DNA from 3 places in the Streptomyces sp. NPDC012935 genome. Region 1 is predicted to be linked to each of the others. Evidence: riboswitches for the same ligand, from Rfam matches in the RefSeq annotation. Region 1 holds a riboswitch; each other region holds the start of a gene.
What was found. A riboswitch is a leader RNA that binds a small molecule or an ion and turns the genes downstream of it on or off. The one in region 1 is predicted to bind cyclic di-AMP.
Positions count from the first base shown of each region.

Region 2: linked by a shared signal. The riboswitch ahead of ACFY5C_RS18065 (transglycosylase family protein) and the one ahead of ACFY5C_RS35615 (NlpC/P60 family protein) in region 1 are both predicted to bind cyclic di-AMP.
Region 3: linked by a shared signal. The riboswitch ahead of ACFY5C_RS05400 (M23 family metallopeptidase) and the one ahead of ACFY5C_RS35615 (NlpC/P60 family protein) in region 1 are both predicted to bind cyclic di-AMP.

Region 1 is NZ_JBIBBC010000021.1:86,840-92,666, forward strand. Features, by position in the region: gene ACFY5C_RS35600 (NlpC/P60 family protein) at 1-667, opposite strand, end outside; gene ACFY5C_RS35605 (hypothetical protein) at 1,162-1,515, shown strand; gene ACFY5C_RS35610 (tellurite resistance/C4-dicarboxylate transporter family protein) at 1,493-2,479, opposite strand; gene ACFY5C_RS35615 (NlpC/P60 family protein) at 2,824-4,005, opposite strand; cyclic di-AMP (ydaO/yuaA leader) riboswitch at 4,014-4,182, opposite strand; gene pcrA (DNA helicase PcrA) at 4,547-5,827, shown strand, end outside.
Region 2 is NZ_JBIBBC010000006.1:359,658-365,484, forward strand. Features, by position in the region: gene ACFY5C_RS18050 (nucleoside triphosphate pyrophosphohydrolase) at 1-271, shown strand, start outside; gene ACFY5C_RS18055 (cytochrome P450) at 827-2,116, shown strand; gene ACFY5C_RS18060 (transglycosylase family protein) at 2,283-3,320, shown strand; cyclic di-AMP (ydaO/yuaA leader) riboswitch at 3,527-3,726, shown strand; gene ACFY5C_RS18065 (transglycosylase family protein) at 3,731-4,426, shown strand; gene eno (phosphopyruvate hydratase) at 4,744-5,827, shown strand, end outside.
Region 3 is NZ_JBIBBC010000002.1:19,594-25,420, forward strand. Features, by position in the region: gene trmB (tRNA (guanosine(46)-N7)-methyltransferase TrmB) at 1-793, shown strand, start outside; gene ACFY5C_RS05390 (PrsW family intramembrane metalloprotease) at 940-2,271, shown strand; gene ACFY5C_RS05395 (aldo/keto reductase) at 2,290-3,234, opposite strand; gene ACFY5C_RS05400 (M23 family metallopeptidase) at 3,440-4,465, opposite strand; cyclic di-AMP (ydaO/yuaA leader) riboswitch at 4,477-4,634, opposite strand; gene ACFY5C_RS05405 (PP2C family protein-serine/threonine phosphatase) at 4,864-5,827, opposite strand, start outside.

The DNA.
Region 1 (5,827 bases):
TGGAGGAGCGGGCCGCGCGGTCGGCGCCGCCGTCTGCGCTCTGGAGGCGGACGCGCTCCTCGGCGGTCAGTTGAGCGAGCAGGGTGCGGGCCGCGTCGAGCTTGCCGGTGATCGTTCTTCGGTGCCGTTGCAGTTCAGCCTGGCGTGACTGCAGCGAGGTCAGTTCGATGCGCGCGGCCCCGCGCAGCTGCTCGATCTCGCGTAGTTGCCCCCGGACGCTCGCGACGGATGCCGCCTGACGGTTGCCGGCACGTTCGGCGAACTCCGCGCCGTCGAGGTAGCGGTCGGGGTCGTTGGAGAGCGCGAGCTGGAGGGCCGGGTCGACGCCGCCGTCGCGGTACTGCGCCGCGGCCATCGAGCCGAGCGCTTCGCGCGCCGAGTTGAGTTTCTCCGTCTTTCGGGCGGCCTCGTCCTGCAGCGTCCTGATCCGCTGCTCGGCAGTGTCCGCCTTCTCCTTCGCGCCGTTGTACTTCTCGGTCGCGACCTCCGCCTCGTGGTACAGCTTGTCCACCTTCGCCTTGACCTGGGCCGGTGTCAGCTGCGGTTCGGCGTGTCCGGTCCCGTCGAAGCCCGTCGCCGTCGCCGCGCCCGCCAGGGCGATCGTCCATGCCGTGCGGGCCGTACTGCCGCCGACCGAGCGCTGACGGGGCTTTCGGTGCGCTGCCACGTGGACTGCACGTCCTTTCGTACGACCGCCTCGTCCCGCACGTCCGCCACGACAGCCTGGGGGAGCGGACGTACGACTGCCCGCGGGCGGGTCACGCGTCCGGCGACGGCCCACACAGGGGGAGCGGGCCGCCGCCGGACCTTTCTCGGCGGTGGTGTCCGACTGCCGCCCCTGGCCCGGGCGGCGGTGGGGAGCCGGTCACCTGGTGGAGGACGCTAAACCTGCGTGTGTCGGGCCGGTAACGCGTTGTGCGGAAGTGCCGGGAGCGGATCGTGCGTGACCGTAAGTGAGCGTGATCGCGGGATGGGGGCGTCTTTTTCACGCTGCGTGCTGACCGATGTGGCGGAATGGGGGGTGGGTGGCGGCCGCGGGGTGCTATGGAGCGCATATATGCAAGATCAGGGAGGGGAAGTTCGGCGGGGAGGGCGGGTGAGGGAGGGTGAGGGTCGGGGCGGTGGCGGGGAGCCGAATGGGGCTGATTAGGCTCCGGCCCCATGGACGTACTCATCCACCTCTTCGTCGGTCTGCACATCATCGGTATCGCCGCGTTGCTCGGTGGTTTCTTCACCCAGATGAAGGCGATGGGCCAGGGCTCCGCCCGGTTCGTGCCCGCGATGCTGCACGGCGCGCTGACCATGCTGGTCACCGGTGTGATCCTCGTCGGCCTCAATCAGGCGGACGATCAGTCCGTCGACAACATCAAGATCGGCGTGAAGCTGGCGCTGCTGATCGTGATCCTCGGGCTGGTGTACGTGAAGCGGGACGAGGAGACGGTGGACAAGCGCCTTTTCGGGTTGGTGGGGCTGCTGACCATGGTGAACGTCTTCATCGCCGTTCTGTGGACATGACTTCGGCGTAGCTCAGTACTGCGCCTGCGGCGACCGCCAGCCATGCCGCGACCGCGATCCACAGCAGGGCCTCGCCGGGGGTCCTGAGCCACGGCACGTCCAACGCGGCGGCGACAGAGAGTGCCGCCGCGGCGGTCATGCCCATGGGGAACACGGTGGCCCAGCGGCGTACGTCGTAGCGCAGCCGTGGCCGGACGATCTCGGCGATGAGCAGAGCGGCGTACCAGGCCAGGTCCAGGACCAGCAGGGCGACGGTCACCGTGCGCAGGGCGTCGGTGTCGTCCTCGTTCCAGAGGTACAGGCTCGGGCTGTCGGCGGACAGGAGCTTCGAGCCGGCGAGGGCGGAGATGGCGAGGGCGCCGCCCGCAACCCAGTGGTCGCCTGCGCCCTTGGTCACTTGCCGCAGGTCGAAGCGGGTCAGAGCGATGACGTAGAGCACCAGGCCGAGCCAGAACAGCACGAGTGCCGTGTGGGCGAGCCATGCCGTGGACTCGGTCGCGGCGAGGGTTGCGGCCAGGACGGCCAGGCCCTGTGTGGCCACGCAGCCGAGGAAGACCCCGCCGGGCATGCGAGGGTGCCAGCGCCGTACTACGGCGATGAGGAGACCCGGCCAGAGCAGGGCCGCCAGGGCGAGGAGGGCTTTGGCGAGGGGCTGCCAGCCGAGGGTGGCGAAGCGGGTGCCGAGAACCGTCGTGGCGGCGATGGCGGTGAGGGCGGCGGGAGTGGCGGCCTCCTTGAGCCACCTGGCGCGGTCCCACAGGAGCCTTGCGGTGAAGTCGCCGGCGAGGGCCAGCCAGGCTGCGCAGGCGAGGGCGAGGGTGATTCGGGACAGGGTTTCGTAGCCGGTCTGGTGGAGCGCGACCGACAGGATGCCGGTTGCCATGACGGCGGCGCCGGCTGTGGGGGGACGTCGCGACCACCAGGTGTGGAGAGGGGATGTGGCGGTGGTCGTGGGGGCGGGCATGGGGTCGATGCTAGGGAGTGGGGGGTGTGGGGTGGGTGGGGGCACGCGCGTGTGCAGGGTGAAATGCGCGTGGCGGTTGAGCGCCGGGATGCCTGCGGCGGCCCGCTCGGGTGAGTGGGAGTGCCGGTAGCGCCTGCGGCTGTGGGGCGGGTCGGGGCCGTGCCGGGGGGTCCGTCCTCGGTCGGGCGGTTGCTGTCTCTCAAGAGGTGCTGTCTCTTGACGCCCGCCGCTGCGGGCGGGCACCCCCCGGCACGTCCCCTTGCCGCCGTACGCGACTGCGGGTGCGTTTCGCACCACTACGCGCGCGTGGCGGAGAAAGGGCGCCACGCGCGCGTGTGTGCTCGTCAGGCCGGGCGGACCACGCTGTGGATCGACGACTCTCCGTCGTAGTAGATCGACTCCTCGCGGACGTACGTGCCGGGCTTCGGGGCGTGGATCATCATGCCGTTGCCGATGTAGAGGCCTACGTGCGTGATGTCGTCGTAGAAGAAGACCAGGTCGCCGGGCTTGGCGCTGGAGACGGCGACCGTGGTGCCTGCGTTGACCTGGTCGTAGGTGACGCGGGGGATGTCGACGCCTGCGGCCTTCCAGGCGGCCTGGGTGAGGCCGGAGCAGTCGTAGGAGTCAGGGCCGGTGGCGCCCCAGACGTACGGCTTGCCCACCTGGGAGCGGGCGAAGGCCAGCGCCTTCTCGGCCTTGGTGGCGTACGAGGGGTCCGACGCGGACGAGTCGGAGGAGGACGAGTCGGAGGAGGACGAGTCGGACGAGGAGTCCTCGCTCTCCTGTTGCTGGGCCGCCTCCTGACGTCGGCGCTCGGCCGCCTCTTGCTGGCGGGCCAGTTCCGCTGCCTTGCGGGCGGCCTCCTCCTGCTTGCGCTTCTCGATCGCGGCGAGGCGGGCCTTCTCCTCCGCCGTCAGTTGCGAGAGCAGTTCGCGTGCGTCGGCGAGCTTCTTCTGGACGGTCGACTTGGCCGTCTGGAGGTCGTTCTGCGACTCGGTGAGCGTTTCGAGGCTCTGAGTGGCCTCCTGACGCTTCTTCATCGTCGCGGACTGCTGGGTGAAGTAGTCGTCGACCGACTCCTTCTGACGGCCCGTCATGCGGTCCATCAGCTGGGACTGGTCGAAGTAGTCCTGTGGGGTGTCCGCCAGGAGGAAGGTCGCCGTGTCGGGGGCCGAGGCTCCCGTGCGGTACTGGGCGGCTGCGTTGCGGCCGAGTTCCTCACGTGCGTCGTTGAGCTTCTGGGTGCGCCGGGCGACGTCGTCGAGGAGAGTGTCGACGTGCTTGCGCTGCTTCGCGGTCTTCTCTTTGGCCGCGTTGTACTTCTCGGTCGCGGACTCCGCCTGGCGGTAGAGGTCGTCGACCTTCTTCTCGACCTCTTCGAGGCTCGGCTTGTCGTCCGTCGAGGGGCTCGCGTTGGCCGTCTGGGACAGCAGGGCGACGGACGTGAGGGCCGCCGTGGCGAAGGCGGGGGTCCGTATGCCTGCTACGCGCGTACCAGAGGGACGCGACTTGCGGTGCGACGCCAAGGGAGGCGACTCCTTCCATGCTCCGCCTACCGAGTTAGCTGTCGGGTTCGGGCGGGTGTTTCGGAAGGGTTGCCCTACGGCCGTTCCCCGGGCGGGAGTCGGGCCGATTCACCCCAAGTTCGGTGGGTCCCCGGCTCCGGGTGCACGGCGGCGCTCCGGACTCGGCGGAGGCCGTGCGGCCCGGCGACGTTCGCCGGTGGGGGTCGTACGGCCTGTCCGGCACGGTAGCCAACTCGTGTGGCCCCTGTGAAGGTTGATGTTCGATATGCCCGATACATTTTCGTGACCTTGGCGATGTGTGCCGTGGATCGGGGTGGATGTGGGGCTGTTGGTGGCAGGTTGCGGGATTCAGGGGGATGGGGTGTGTATCGGCGGAATTGGTTCGGTTTGGTTCGAGGGGTTGCGGATCGTAATGGGATGGTTCTGGAGGGTGAGGGGGGTGCTCGGGTGTGCGGGGTTTGAAGATCGGTGAGTGCTGAAACAGGTGATGTTCTCAGGGCGGCGGCGGGCTGTCAGTGGGGCGCCCTAGACTCGGAGAGCGATGAGCAGCCTCTTTGACGACAGCTTCCTGGCGGACCTCCAGGCCCCGCGGGCCCATGCGGACGAACCCCCGCCGCCGCCCGAGGACGAACACGCTCCGGAGCCGGTTCCGGACGATCTGTTCGGCGGGAAGTTCGACGTGCCGCCGGACCGGGACGAGTACTACCGCGACGGCGCCCCCCGCCCGGCCCTGGACGCGGCCGCGCTGCTGGAGGGGCTGAACGAGAACCAGCGTGCCGCCGTCGTCCACTCCGGCAGCCCGCTGCTCATCGTGGCCGGTGCCGGGTCCGGCAAGACGCGGGTGCTCACCCATCGCATCGCGCACCTGCTGGCCGAGCGGAATGTGCATCCGGGGCAGATTCTCGCGATCACCTTCACCAACAAGGCCGCGGGCGAGATGAAGGAGCGCGTCGAGCAGCTCGTCGGCCCGCGCGCGAACGCGATGTGGGTGATGACCTTCCACAGCGCGTGCGTGCGCATCCTGCGGAGGGAGAGCAAGAAGCTCGGGTTCACCTCGTCCTTCTCGATCTACGACGCCGCCGACAGCAAGCGTCTGATGGCGCTGGTGTGTCGTGATCTGGACCTCGATCCCAAGCGGTTCCCGCCCAAGTCCTTCAGCGCCAAGATCAGCAACCTCAAGAACGAGCTGATCGACGAGGAGGACTTCGCCGCCCAGGCGACGGACGGCTTCGAGAAGACCCTCGCTCAGGCGTATGCGCTGTACCAGTCGCGGTTGCGGGAGGCCAACGCCCTCGACTTCGACGACCTGATCATGACGACGGTCAACCTGCTGCGCGCCTTCCCGGACGTCGCCGAGCACTACCGCCGCCGCTTCCGTCATGTGCTGGTGGACGAGTACCAGGACACCAACCACGCGCAGTACGCGTTGGTGCGCGAGCTCGTCGGTACCGGTGAGCACCCCGTCGACGTGCCGCCGAGCGAGGCCGACATCCCGCCCGCCGAGCTGTGTGTGGTGGGTGACGCAGACCAGTCGATCTACGCCTTCCGGGGCGCCACCATCCGCAACATCCTCCAGTTCGAGGAGGACTACCCGGACGCGACGACGATCCTGCTGGAGCAGAACTACCGCTCCAGCCAGACGATCCTGACCGCCGCCAACGCGGTCATCGAGCGCAATGAGTCGCGGCGCCCCAAGAACCTGTGGACCAACGCGGGCGCGGGCGCGCGCATCACCGGCTATGTCGCGGACACCGAGCACGACGAGGCGCAGTTCGTCGCCGACGAAATAGACCGACTGACGGACGCGGGCGATGCGAAGGCC
Region 2 (5,827 bases), on a different contig from region 1:
GCGCACGAAGGCGGCGGAGAAGCGGCGCGAGTCGGTGACGGACGGCATCCCGCTGGGACAGCCGGGCCTGGCACTGGCCGCGAAGTTGGCGTCCCGGGTTCGTACGGCGGGTCTGGAGGTGCCGCTGCCCACGGGCGACGGCCTCGGCTACGAGCTCCTCGCCATGGCGGTCCGCGCGGAGGCCGCCGGGGTCGACCCGGAGGCCGCCCTGAGAGTCGCGGCTCGGACCTACCGGGATGCCGTGCGGACTGCCGAGGGGGTGTCCCCGTGACCGGGGGTGCCCCGCAATAGGGAGCGTGCGCCGGCAGAGGGAGCGGGCGCCGGATCAGGGAGCGGGCCCGGGTCGGTGACGGTTTGCAGGAGCAGGGGCCGGACGGGGGAGGGCTGGCAGGGAGCGGGCGCCGGATCAGGGAGCGGGGCCCGGGTCGGTGGCGGTTCGCAGGAGCAGGGGCCGGACGGGGCGAGGGCTGGCAAGGAGCGGGGCCGGGACGGCGACACTGAGCCAGGAGGGCGGACGGACCGGCGACAGTGAGCAGGGAGGGGCGGACAGCCCGGCGACGGTAAGCAGGGAGGGGCGGACGGACCGGCGACGGTAAGCAGGGAGGGGCGGACGGACCGGCGACGGTAAGCCGGGAGGGGCGGACGGACCGGCGACGGTGAGCGGGGAGCAGGGCCGGACCGGCGACGGTCGGCAGGAAGCGGTGCCGGACCGGCGACGGTAAGTGGGGAGGGGCGGACGGACCGGCGACAGTGAGCGGGAAGCAGGGCCGGACCGGTGACGGTCGGCAGGAAGCAGGGCCGGACCGGCAGCGGATACCGTCAGGGAGTGACCAACCAGCCCACCCCCACCGGCACCACCCCCGGACCTCCCGCGCCCCCCGACCTCTTCACCTGGGAGTTCGCGACCGACCCGTACCCCGCCTACGCCTGGCTCCGCGAGCACGCCCCGGTCCACCGGACCCGGCTGCCCAGCGGCGTGGAGGCCTGGCTGGTCACCCGGTACGCCGATGCCAAGCAGGCCCTCGCCGACAACCGGCTCTCCAAGAACCCGGCCCACCACGACGAGCCCGCGCACGCCAAGGGCAAGACCGGCATCCCCGGTGAGCGCAAGGCCGAGCTCATGACGCATCTGCTCAACATCGACCCGCCGGACCACACCAGGCTGCGCAGGCTCGTCTCCAAGGCCTTCACGCCCCGCAGGGTCGCCGAGTTCGCCCCCCGGGTGCAGGAGCTCACGGACCATCTGATCGACGGGTTCGCGGCGAAGGGGAGCGCCGATCTCATCCACGAGTTCGCGTTCCCGCTCCCCATCTATGCCATCTGCGACCTGCTCGGCGTCCCCCGCGAGGACCAGGACGACTTCCGGGACTGGGCGGGCATGATGATCCGCCACCAGGGCGGCCCTCGCGGCGGTGTCGCGCGGTCGGTGAAGAAGATGCGCGGCTATCTGGCCGACCTCATCCACCGCAAGCGGGAAGCCCTGCCCGAGGAACCCACGCCCGGTGAGGACCTCATCTCCGGTCTCATCCGGGCCTCCGACCACGGTGAGCATCTCACCGAGAACGAGGCCGCGGCGATGGCCTTTATCCTGCTGTTTGCCGGTTTTGAGACGACCGTGAATCTGATCGGCAACGGCGTCTACGCGCTGCTCACCCACCCCGAGCAGCGCGCCCGCCTGCAGACGTCCCTCGCCGCCGAGGAGACCGGCCTCCTCGAAACCGGCGTGGAGGAACTCCTGCGCTACGACGGCCCCGTGGAGCTCGCCACCTGGCGCTTCGCCACCGAGCCGCTCACCGTCGGCGGGCAGGGCATCGCCGCCGGCGACCCCGTTCTCGTCGTGCTGGCAGCCGCCGACCGGGACCCGGAGCGGTTCGCCGAGCCCGATGTGCTCGACCTCGGCCGCCGCGACAACCAGCACCTCGGCTACGGCCACGGCATCCACTACTGCCTCGGGGCCCCGCTCGCCCGACTGGAGGGTCAGACGGCCCTCGCCACCCTCCTCACCCGTCTCCCGGATCTCCGACTCGCCGTGGACCCAGGGGAGTTGAGGTGGCGCGGAGGTCTCATCATGCGGGGCCTGCGCACACTTCCGGTGGATTTCACACCAGTTGGGTGAGTTCGTCCACCTCGTCAAACGTGACACGCGCTCAACTCTGTGATCTTCACGTGATCTACGCGGCATTAACTTGTGACAAGTGATCGAATGCCTATACGTTCACGGATCAACGACGGCGCCAGGTTTCGCGCGCCGCGGTCACTGCTGCCTCGTGAAAGGTCCCCGCATGCTCTCCGGGAACGGTCGTCACCGTCGCCCCCGCCAGGCTCCGGCTCTCCTCGTCGCGGCCGGAGTGACCGGGTCCGCCATTGCCATCCCGCTGCTCGGCGCCACGGGCGCCAGCGCTGCCGACGGCACCGTGTGGGACAAGGTGGCCGAGTGCGAGAGCGGCGGCTCGTGGAGCACGGACGAGGGCAACGGGCACTACGGCGGACTGCAGCTGACCCAGGACGACTGGGAGCAGTACGGCGGCCTCGACTACGCCCCGCGTCCCGACCTGGCGAGCCGCTCCCAGCAGATCGCCGTGGCGCAGGCCATCCTCGCCGACCAGGGGACCAAGCCCTGGGGCACCTGCGCGGTGCTCAACGGGCTCACCCCGAAGAACGGCTTGGTCGACCTCGACACCGGAGTGGAGGACGACTCACCCTCCGAGGTGTCCGGATCCTCTGGATTGCTTGATTCGTCCGGCTCGTCGAGTTCGTCCAATTCGTCTAACTCGTCGGGTTCCTCGAACTCGTCGGACCCGACCGACGGCCCGTCGGGTTCATCGGGCTCGTCGAGTGAATCTCCCAGCGGTTCGTCCGAATCGCCCCGGGATTCATCCTCTTCTCCCTCTTCCTCCCCCTCTTCGTCATCCAAGGCGGACAGCTCGGCGAAGCCTGACGCGTCACCCGACGCCAAGGACTCCAAGTCGCCCGACAGCTCCCCCGTGGAGACCCCGGACGGGGATAATCAGGACAACTGGGTGCAAGAGGTGGGCGCCTGGAGCCTCGTCGACACCGGCGCGCTCTCCGGGGAGGCGGCAGGCTCCGGGCGGCACCGCGGGCCGAGTGCCGACGAGAGTGAGACAGCCGACCCGGCGCCCGAGTCCTCCGGTCGCCACGCCTCGTACAAGGTCCGCGCCGGCGACACTCTGGCCTCCATCGCCGACTCCCTTGACCTCGACGGCGGGTGGCGGGCGCTGTACGACGCGAACAAGGGCGCCATCGGTGGCGACGCGAACGACATCGTCCCCGGTCAGACCCTGGACGTCCCCGTCGAATAAGGGCCGAACAGGGCGAAAAACAGTGGGAGTTCGCGCCACCTTTCGCACCCTAATGTCCGTTTTGGATGCGGTGAGAGATAGATCTCAGAAGCCCTGATCGTCTTTGTAATTCCGGGAATCGGGTGTCTACGGTCGTGATCGCTCGTCACCACGAGCCCCGGCTGCCGCAACGCCGAATCCTGCCAGTGGCCGCCCGGGAACAGTCGTCGCGTCAAGCGCCGTAGGCAGGAGCGGGGGACCCAAGGTAAGCGCCGGGTCCGGCAGTTGAGGCCCTTCGGGGCCGCACGGCCGGAGTCGGCTTGGGGTGAAGCCGCGCAACGCGAGCCGAAAGGCGGACGAGCGCGGCCGGGCAACTCATCTGGCCCGAACCCGACAGCTCACCTCGCAGGCGTCGGTGAGGGGATCCAACCATGCTGTTTTCCAGCAAGGGCAAGCACCGTCGTCCGTCCAAGGCCGCCCGCGCCATAGCCGCCGTCGGCGTCACCGGCGCCGCCGCCGTCGCCGCCCCGCTGATGGCGGCCGGCAGCGCCTCCGCCGCCACCGCCTCCGAGTGGGACGCCGTCGCCCAGTGCGAGGCCGGCGGCAACTGGTCCATCAACACCGGCAACGGCTACTACGGCGGTCTGCAGTTCTCCGCCTCCACCTGGGCCGCGTACGGCGGCACGGCGTACGCCGCCACCGCCGACAAGGCCACCAAGGCCCAGCAGATCGAGATCGCCGAGAAGGTTCTCGCGGGCCAGGGCAAGGGTGCCTGGCCGAACTGCGGCACCGGCCTGTCGAGCGCCGCGTACAACGGCTCCGGCGCCTCCTCGAGCGGTTCCTCGCAGAGCACCGAGAGCACCCCGCGCTCCACCGAGCAGCAGTCGGCCTCCCGCTCCGCCGAGCGTCCGGCCGCCAAGAAGTCGACCAAGACCGTCACCACCCCGACCGGCAAGAAGGTCAAGAAGGGCGACGGCGAGTACAAGGTCGCCAAGGGTGACACCCTCAGCTCGATCGCCGAGGCGGAGAAGGTCAAGGGCGGCTGGGAGAAGCTGTTCCAGCTGAACAAGGACATCGTCGAGGACGCCGACCTGATCTACCCGGGTCAGCAGCTGCACCTGAAGTAGTACGCGGCCAATAGCTGAACCACAGTGCCCTCACATCCGTGGAACTCATCATGAAGACCTCGTGAGGGTCACCCCCGTCCCCCACGGGCTCCCCGCTCCGGTGCGTGTTCCCCCGTACGCACCGGGGCGGGGCTTTTTCTTTCCCTGTAAGTCACCCACCCTTTGTTCCGGTAGGGAACAATGGGTACGGTTCGGTCCTGTCCACGGGACGGTCGGTCGGCTGCCGATGTCCCCGGGGCGGTTAGGCTCTAGTCGCAAGGCTCACAGCCCCGCACCACCAGCGACACAGTGCTTCACATCCCAAGAAGGAGATACTCGTGCCGTCCATCGACGTCGTCGTAGCCCGGGAAATCCTGGACTCCCGAGGCAATCCCACGGTCGAGGTCGAGGTCGGCCTCGACGACGGCAGCACCGGTCGTGCCGCCGTTCCGTCCGGCGCTTCCACGGGCGCCTTCGAGGCCATCGAGCTCCGCGACGGCGACTCGAACCGCTACCTCGGCAAGGGCGTCGAGAAGGCCGTCCTCGCCGTCATCGAGCAGATCGGCCCGGAGCTGGTCGGCTACGACGCCACCGAGCAGCGCCTGATCGACCAGGCGATGTTCGACCTGGACGCCACCGACAACAAGGGCTCCCTCGGCGCCAACGCCATCCTCGGCGTCTCGCTCGCCGTCGCCCACGCCGCCTCCGAGGCCAGCGACCTCCCGCTGTTCCGCTACCTGGGCGGCCCCAACGCGCACCTGCTGCCGGTGCCGATGATGAACATCCTGAACGGCGGCTCGCACGCCGACTCCAACGTGGACATCCAGGAGTTCATGATCGCTCCGATCGGCGCGGAGTCCTTCTCCGAGGCCCTGCGCTGGGGCGCCGAGGTCTACCACACGCTGAAGAAGGTCCTGAAGAGCAAGGGCCTGGCCACCGGCCTCGGCGACGAGGGCGGCTTCGCCCCGAACCTCGGCTCCAACCGCGAGGCCCTCGACCTCATCCTCGAGGCCATCAAGGAGGCCGGCTACACCCCCGGCGAGCAGATCGCCCTCGCGCTCGACGTCGCCGCGTCCGAGTTCTACAAGGACGGCGTCTACACCTTCGAGGGCAAGGAGCGCTCCGCCGCCGAGATGACCGAGTACTACGCGGAGCTCGTCGACGCGTACCCGCTCGTCTCCATCGAGGACCCGCTGTTCGAGGACGACTGGGACGGCTGGAAGACCATCACCGACAAGCTCGGTGACAAGGTCCAGCTCGTCGGCGACGACCTGTTCGTCACCAACCCGGAGCGCCTGGCCCGCGGCATCGACGAGGGCGCCGCCAACGCGCTCCTGGTCAAGGTCAACCAGATCGGCTCGCTGACCGAGACCCTGGACGCCGTCGAGCTGGCCCAGCGCAGCGGCTTCAAGTGCATGATGT
Region 3 (5,827 bases), on a different contig from region 1:
GGCCCCCGGCGAGCACGTCGGTCATCACCCCGGTGTCTCCGTCCGGCACACCCGGGCCAAGGGGGAACCCCGTTTTCCGGACGGACCGAAGCCCGATCCGGCGGGGTCGCACTTCGAGCGGCGGATCAGGAGCTTCCAGCCGCGGCGGAGCAGGGTGACCGCGGGGCAGGCGGACGCGTTGCAGCGGCTGTGGCCGAAGTGGGGGCTCGACATCGACGGGCAGTGCGTCGTCGACCTCGCCGAGCTGTTCGGGAACGACAACCCGGTCGTGCTGGAGATCGGCTTCGGGATGGGGGAGGCGACCGGGCAGATGGCCGCCGCCGACCCCGGCACCAACATCCTCGCCGTCGACGTCCACACCCCGGGGCAGGGCAACCTCCTCAACCTCGCCGACCACAACGGACTGAACAACGTCCGCGTCGGCAACGGCGACGCCATCATCCTGCTCCGCGAGATGCTCGCCCCCGACTCGCTCGACGGGCTGCGCGTCTACTTCCCCGACCCCTGGCCCAAGAAGCGGCACCACAAGCGGCGGCTCATCCAGCCGGAGTTCCTCAGCCTCGCCGCGACCCGGCTGAAGCCCGGCGGTCTGGTGCACTGCGCCACCGACTGGGAGCCGTACGCCGAACAGATGCTCGAAGTGTTGACCGCGCACCCCGACTTCGAGAACACACAGGCAGACGGCGGATTCTCGCCCCGTCCGGAGTTCCGGCCGCTGACCCGTTTCGAGGGTCAGGGACTGGACAAGGGTCATGTGGTGAACGACCTGCTCTTCCGCCGCGTACAGCGGTAGGAGCAGCGGGAAGCACAGCACCGAGACCGGCACCGAAACCAGCACCGAGACCAGCACCGACCAGACCACCGACAGCAAACCCCACCGGCGCCCGAGCCCCCTCGCGCTGCTGCGGGCGGCGCCACTGCCTCGTTAGGGTCAATGCCGTGGCCACCTGTCCCCCGTACCCCACGCACCCCACCGGTCCCACCGGCGGCGCACTGCGGCACGCGCACTGGTGGCAGAAGCGATGGGTGCGCTACGGCGCGCTCAGCACCCTGCTCGCGCTCTCCGGGCTGGTCATCCTCGCCCTGGTGCGTGAACAGACCGGCACCGAAGGGTTCCTGGTCGGGCTCGGCCTGGCCGTCCTGCCCGTACCACTGCTCGTCGCATCGTTCCGGTGGCTGGACCGGGTCGAACCGGGCCCGTGGCGCAATCTGCTGTTCTCCTTCGCCTGGGGCGCCTGCGCGGCAGCGCTGATAGCGATCGTCGCCAACAGCTTCGCTACCCGATGGATAGCCACCGCGACGGCCGATCCGTCGCACGCGGACACCCTCGGCGCCACCGTCATAGCGCCCGTAGTGGAGGAGATCGCGAAGGCCGCGGCCGTCCTGCTGGTCTTCCTCTTCCGCAGGCGGGACTTCACCGGCATCGTCGACGGCGTGGTGATAGCCGGCGTCACCGCCACCGGTTTCGCCTTCACCGAGAACATCCTCTACCTCGGCACCGCCTTCGGCACCGACCAGCTCTCCGGCGACCGCGGCATCGCCTCCGTCACCGCGGCGACCTTCTTCGTCCGCGTGATCATGTCGCCCTTCGCGCACCCGCTCTTCACCGTCCTGACCGGCATCGGCTTCGGCATCGCCGCGCTCTCGGGCGAACGGCAGCACGTGCGGCGGGTCCTCCTCCCCCTCTCCGGGCTGCTGCTCGCCATGGGCATGCACGCCCTGTGGAACGGCTCGTCGGCCTTCGGCGAGTTCGGGTTCTTCGCGGTGTACGCGGCCTTCATGGTGCCCGCGTTCGGGCTGCTGACCTGGCTGGTGATCTGGACCCGCCAGCGCGAGCTGAGGACCGTGCGCGAGGAGCTGCCCGCCTACGTCGTCACCGGGTGGCTGTCGCCGAGCGAGCCGTACGCACTGGGCTCGATGCGGGACCGGCGGGTGGCCCGGCAGTACGCGCGCCGCCACGGCGGGCGGACGGCGGCGCGGGCGGTGGCGCAGTACGAGGCCTACGCCACGTCGCTGGCGTTCCTGCGGCACCGGGGGCGCCGCGGGCGGGCCGGCACCGACTTCGTCGTACGGGAACGGGAGTTGCTGCACGAGCTCTGGCGACGCCGCGAGGTCGCGCGGCCGGCACTGGAGCACGCGGTGGCCGCCGCGCAGCCATGGCCGCCGGCTCATGGGTACGGGGCGCCTGCTCACTGGCAGCCGTACGGGAACGGGTACGCGGGGTACGGAACGACGACGCCCTCCCCCGCGTACAACCCCTATCGGACGTGACCGTGGGGCGGGGGCGGATCAGGCCGAGGCTGCCGTGAGCCTCCCCAGTTCCTCGTCCGTCAAGGTCAGCTCCGCCACCCTCAGCAACGCCGGCAGCTGCTCCAGCGTCCGTGCCGAGGCGATCGGGGCCGTGACCGTCGGCCGGGCCGCGAGCCAGGACAGGGCCACCGTGGCCACCGGCACCTCGTGGGCGGACGCGATCTCGTCCAGCACCGCCAGCACCCTGCGGCCCCGCTCGGTCTGCGCGTGCTTGCCGGCGCCCTGGGCGCGGGGGCTGTCCACTGCCGTACCGGCGCGGTACTTGCCCGTGAGGAACCCGGCCGCCAGGGCGTAGTACGGGACCGCTGCCAGGCCTTGCCGTTCGGCGAGGTTCTGGAGTTCGCCCTCGTAGGTGTCGCGGGAGACCAGGTTGTAGTGGGGCTGGAGGGCGACGTAGCGGGCCAGGCCTTCGCGGTCGGAGAAGGCGAGGGACGCCTCCAGCCGCTCCGCGGAGATGTTGGAGGCGGCGATGTGCCGCACCTTGCCCGCCTTCACCAGCTCGTCCAGCGCGCCGACGATCTCCTCGACCGGCACTTCCGGCTTGTCGAAGTGGGTGTAGTAGAGGTCGATGTGGTCGGTGCCGAGGCGGCGCAGTGAGGCGTCCGCGGCCGCCTTGATGTTGGCGGCGGTGAGGCCCTGGAAGTCGGGGTGCTGGCTGACCTTCGTGGCGATCACGACGTCCGCACGGTTGCCGCGCGCCTTCAGCCAGTGGCCGATGACTGTCTCGGACTCGCCGCCCACGTTGCCCTCGACCCACGCCGAGTACGAGTCGGCCGTGTCGATGAAGTTGCCGCCCGCTTCGGTGTACGCGTCGAGGACGGCGAAGGACTGGGGCTCGTCGGCGGTCCAGCCGAAGACGTTGCCGCCGAGGCAGAGCGGGAAGACCTCGAGGTCGGAGGAGCCGAGCTTGCGCAGAGAAGTCATGCTCGACATCAACGTCCGTGGCTGAGGCCGATCTTCCGGGAGAGGCGCAAAGTTCCCGTAAACAAGCGGACCCCGGCGCTCCGAACCGGCAGCCCTGACGTCGGGGGGACGCCGTCAGGACTGCCGGGGATCAGGACAGGATCGCCGGGGAAGAGGTGTGGACGGGCTTCGGCAGGGAACTAGCAGAGGCAGAGGACGTAACGCCTCAGGGCGTGAGCCCCTTGCCGCGCAGCCACGCGAGCGGGTCGATGCCGCTCGAGCTGCCGCCGGGGTGCACCTCGAGGTGGAGGTGGGCACCGGTCACGTTGCCCGTGGCTCCCACGCGGCCGATGACGTCGCCGGTGTTGACCTTCTGGCCCACGCTGACGCTGATCGAGGACTGGTGCGCGAACCAGACCTCGGTGCCGTCGTCGAGGGTGAGCTCGGTCTTGTAGCCGTACGAGCCGTCCCAGCCGGCGAACGTGATCGTGCCGCTGTGCACGGCCTTGATCAGTGTGCCCGAGGGAGCGGCGAAGTCGAGGCCCGTGTGGTAGCCGGAGGACCAGTAGGCGCCGGCCTGTCCGAAGGTCGAGGTGAGGGTGTACGAGGAGGTCGGCAGCGTGTACTGCTTGGCCAGCTCGGCGAGGCGCTCGGCCTCGGCCTTCTTGCGGGCCTCCTCCTCGGCCTCGGCCTTCGCGGCGGCGGCCTTGGCCTTGGCTTCCTGCTCCGCCTTGGCGGCCGCGTCGGCGGCCTCCTTCTCGGCGGCGGCGACCGCGGCTGCGGCGGCCTTGCTGTCGATCTGGTCCTGCTGGTACTCGGCCTGCGCGATGATCCGGCTCCGCAGCGCCTCACCGGCGTCGGAACCGCCCTGCGCGGTCTCCTCGTAGGTCTCGCCCATGGTGCTGAGCGCGGTGGCCGCGTCCTCGGCGGGCTCGGAGGAGTCGTCCGAGATCAGGGGCAGGTCCGGCATGGTGATGGCGACCGGCGGCTTGCCGCTGTTCGCGCTGGCCATGCCGCCCGCGCCGACGGCGGCTATGACACCGACGCCGAGAACCGTGGAGCTGCGGGCGAGTCCCCCGCCGCGCTGCTTGGAGACGCGATGCCTGCCACGTACGGGACGAAGGGACTCCGCGGTGGGGTTCCACTCCTCGAACGGGCCCTCGTCGGTGCGGTCGCGGTCGTAGCCGAAGGTGTCGGTGCTGCGCTGACTCGGCACGAACGGGGCTTGCTGGGCAGGCCGGTTGGACGCCACGTGGGCGTACTCCTTTCCTTCCTTCTCGCCTACCGGGTTAGCTGACGGGTTCGGAGCAGGAAGGTCTCCTACGCGCGTATACCGCCCGTGAGTTCACGGTGGTATTTGCGCGATTCACCCCAAGGTGGTGGTTCCCCGGTTCCCTTTCGAGATTCGGCGCGTGCGCACGGAGCCGCCTCTTGTGACGGCTGGGACGACCGCGCTGCGTTATCGAACGTTAATAGACGCGGGGTGCGGATTCCAAGCTGTTCCACTTGATCATTAACGATTTTCGGCTGGACTTACGGGTCATGAGCGGCCCAAATCGGGCGAGTTGGCCAGACCTCAGGCACCACATGAGTGTTGACGGTGCGTCAGTTGTTATGCGGAGGGGGGTCGCCCGGTCACGCCCCGTGACATCACGGCCGTCGTACGGCGATGAGGGCCATGTCGTCCGCCATCCCGCCGCCGGAGTGCCGCCGCGCCTCCGCCGCGAGTACGCCGAGGAGCGCGACCGGCTCGCGGCGGGCGTTGGCGCGCCCCGCGAGGCCCGCCTCGGGGTCGTAGAAGAGGCCGCTGCCGTCCCGCGCCTCGGACAGGCCATCGGTGTACAGGAGCAGCGTGGCCCCGCTCGGACAGTCGACCTCCTGAGCCCGGTCGGGCCAGACGCCCAGCTCCCGCATGCCCAGTGGCAGCGCCGGCTCGGCGGCGGGCAGCGAGCGCACGGTGCCGTCGGCGTACAGCAACAGGGGTGATGGATGCCCGCGGTTGACGAGGCGCACGACCCCCCTGGCGTGCGGCAGCTCGGCAAGTACGACAGTGGTGAACCTCTCGGCCGACTCGGCCCACTCGCGCCGGTCACGCTCGCGCAGCAGCGCCCGCTCCAGGCGCTGTGCGACCGCCTCCAGCGTGCTCTCCTGCTCGGCGGCCTCCCGGAAGGCCCCGATGACCACGGCTACCGCGCCCACCGCCCCGATGCCCTTGCCGCGCACGTCCCCCACGACGACCCGGAGACCGTGCGGGCTGTCCTGCACGGCATACAGGTCGCCGCCGATGGAGGCGCCCTCCTGCGCCGCCTCGTACCGTGCCGCGATCTGGAAGCCGCCGATCCGCTCGGCGGGCTCGGGCAGTACGGCGCGCTGCGCGGCCTCGGCGATCTCGCGGGCGGAGGCGAGGCGTTCGTCGCTGCGGCGGACGAGGACGTTGATGAGGACGGCGAGGACGGAGACGGTCACCACGGTGGCCAGCTCCGTGATCACCTCGGCGCTGGGAAGGCCGCCGCGCAGGATGCGCAGCACGAGGAGTGCTGCGACGGCCACGACGCCCGTGAGGACGGTGCCGCGTTGCGAGTAGAGCGGGGCGGCGATCAGGGGTGCCGCGGTG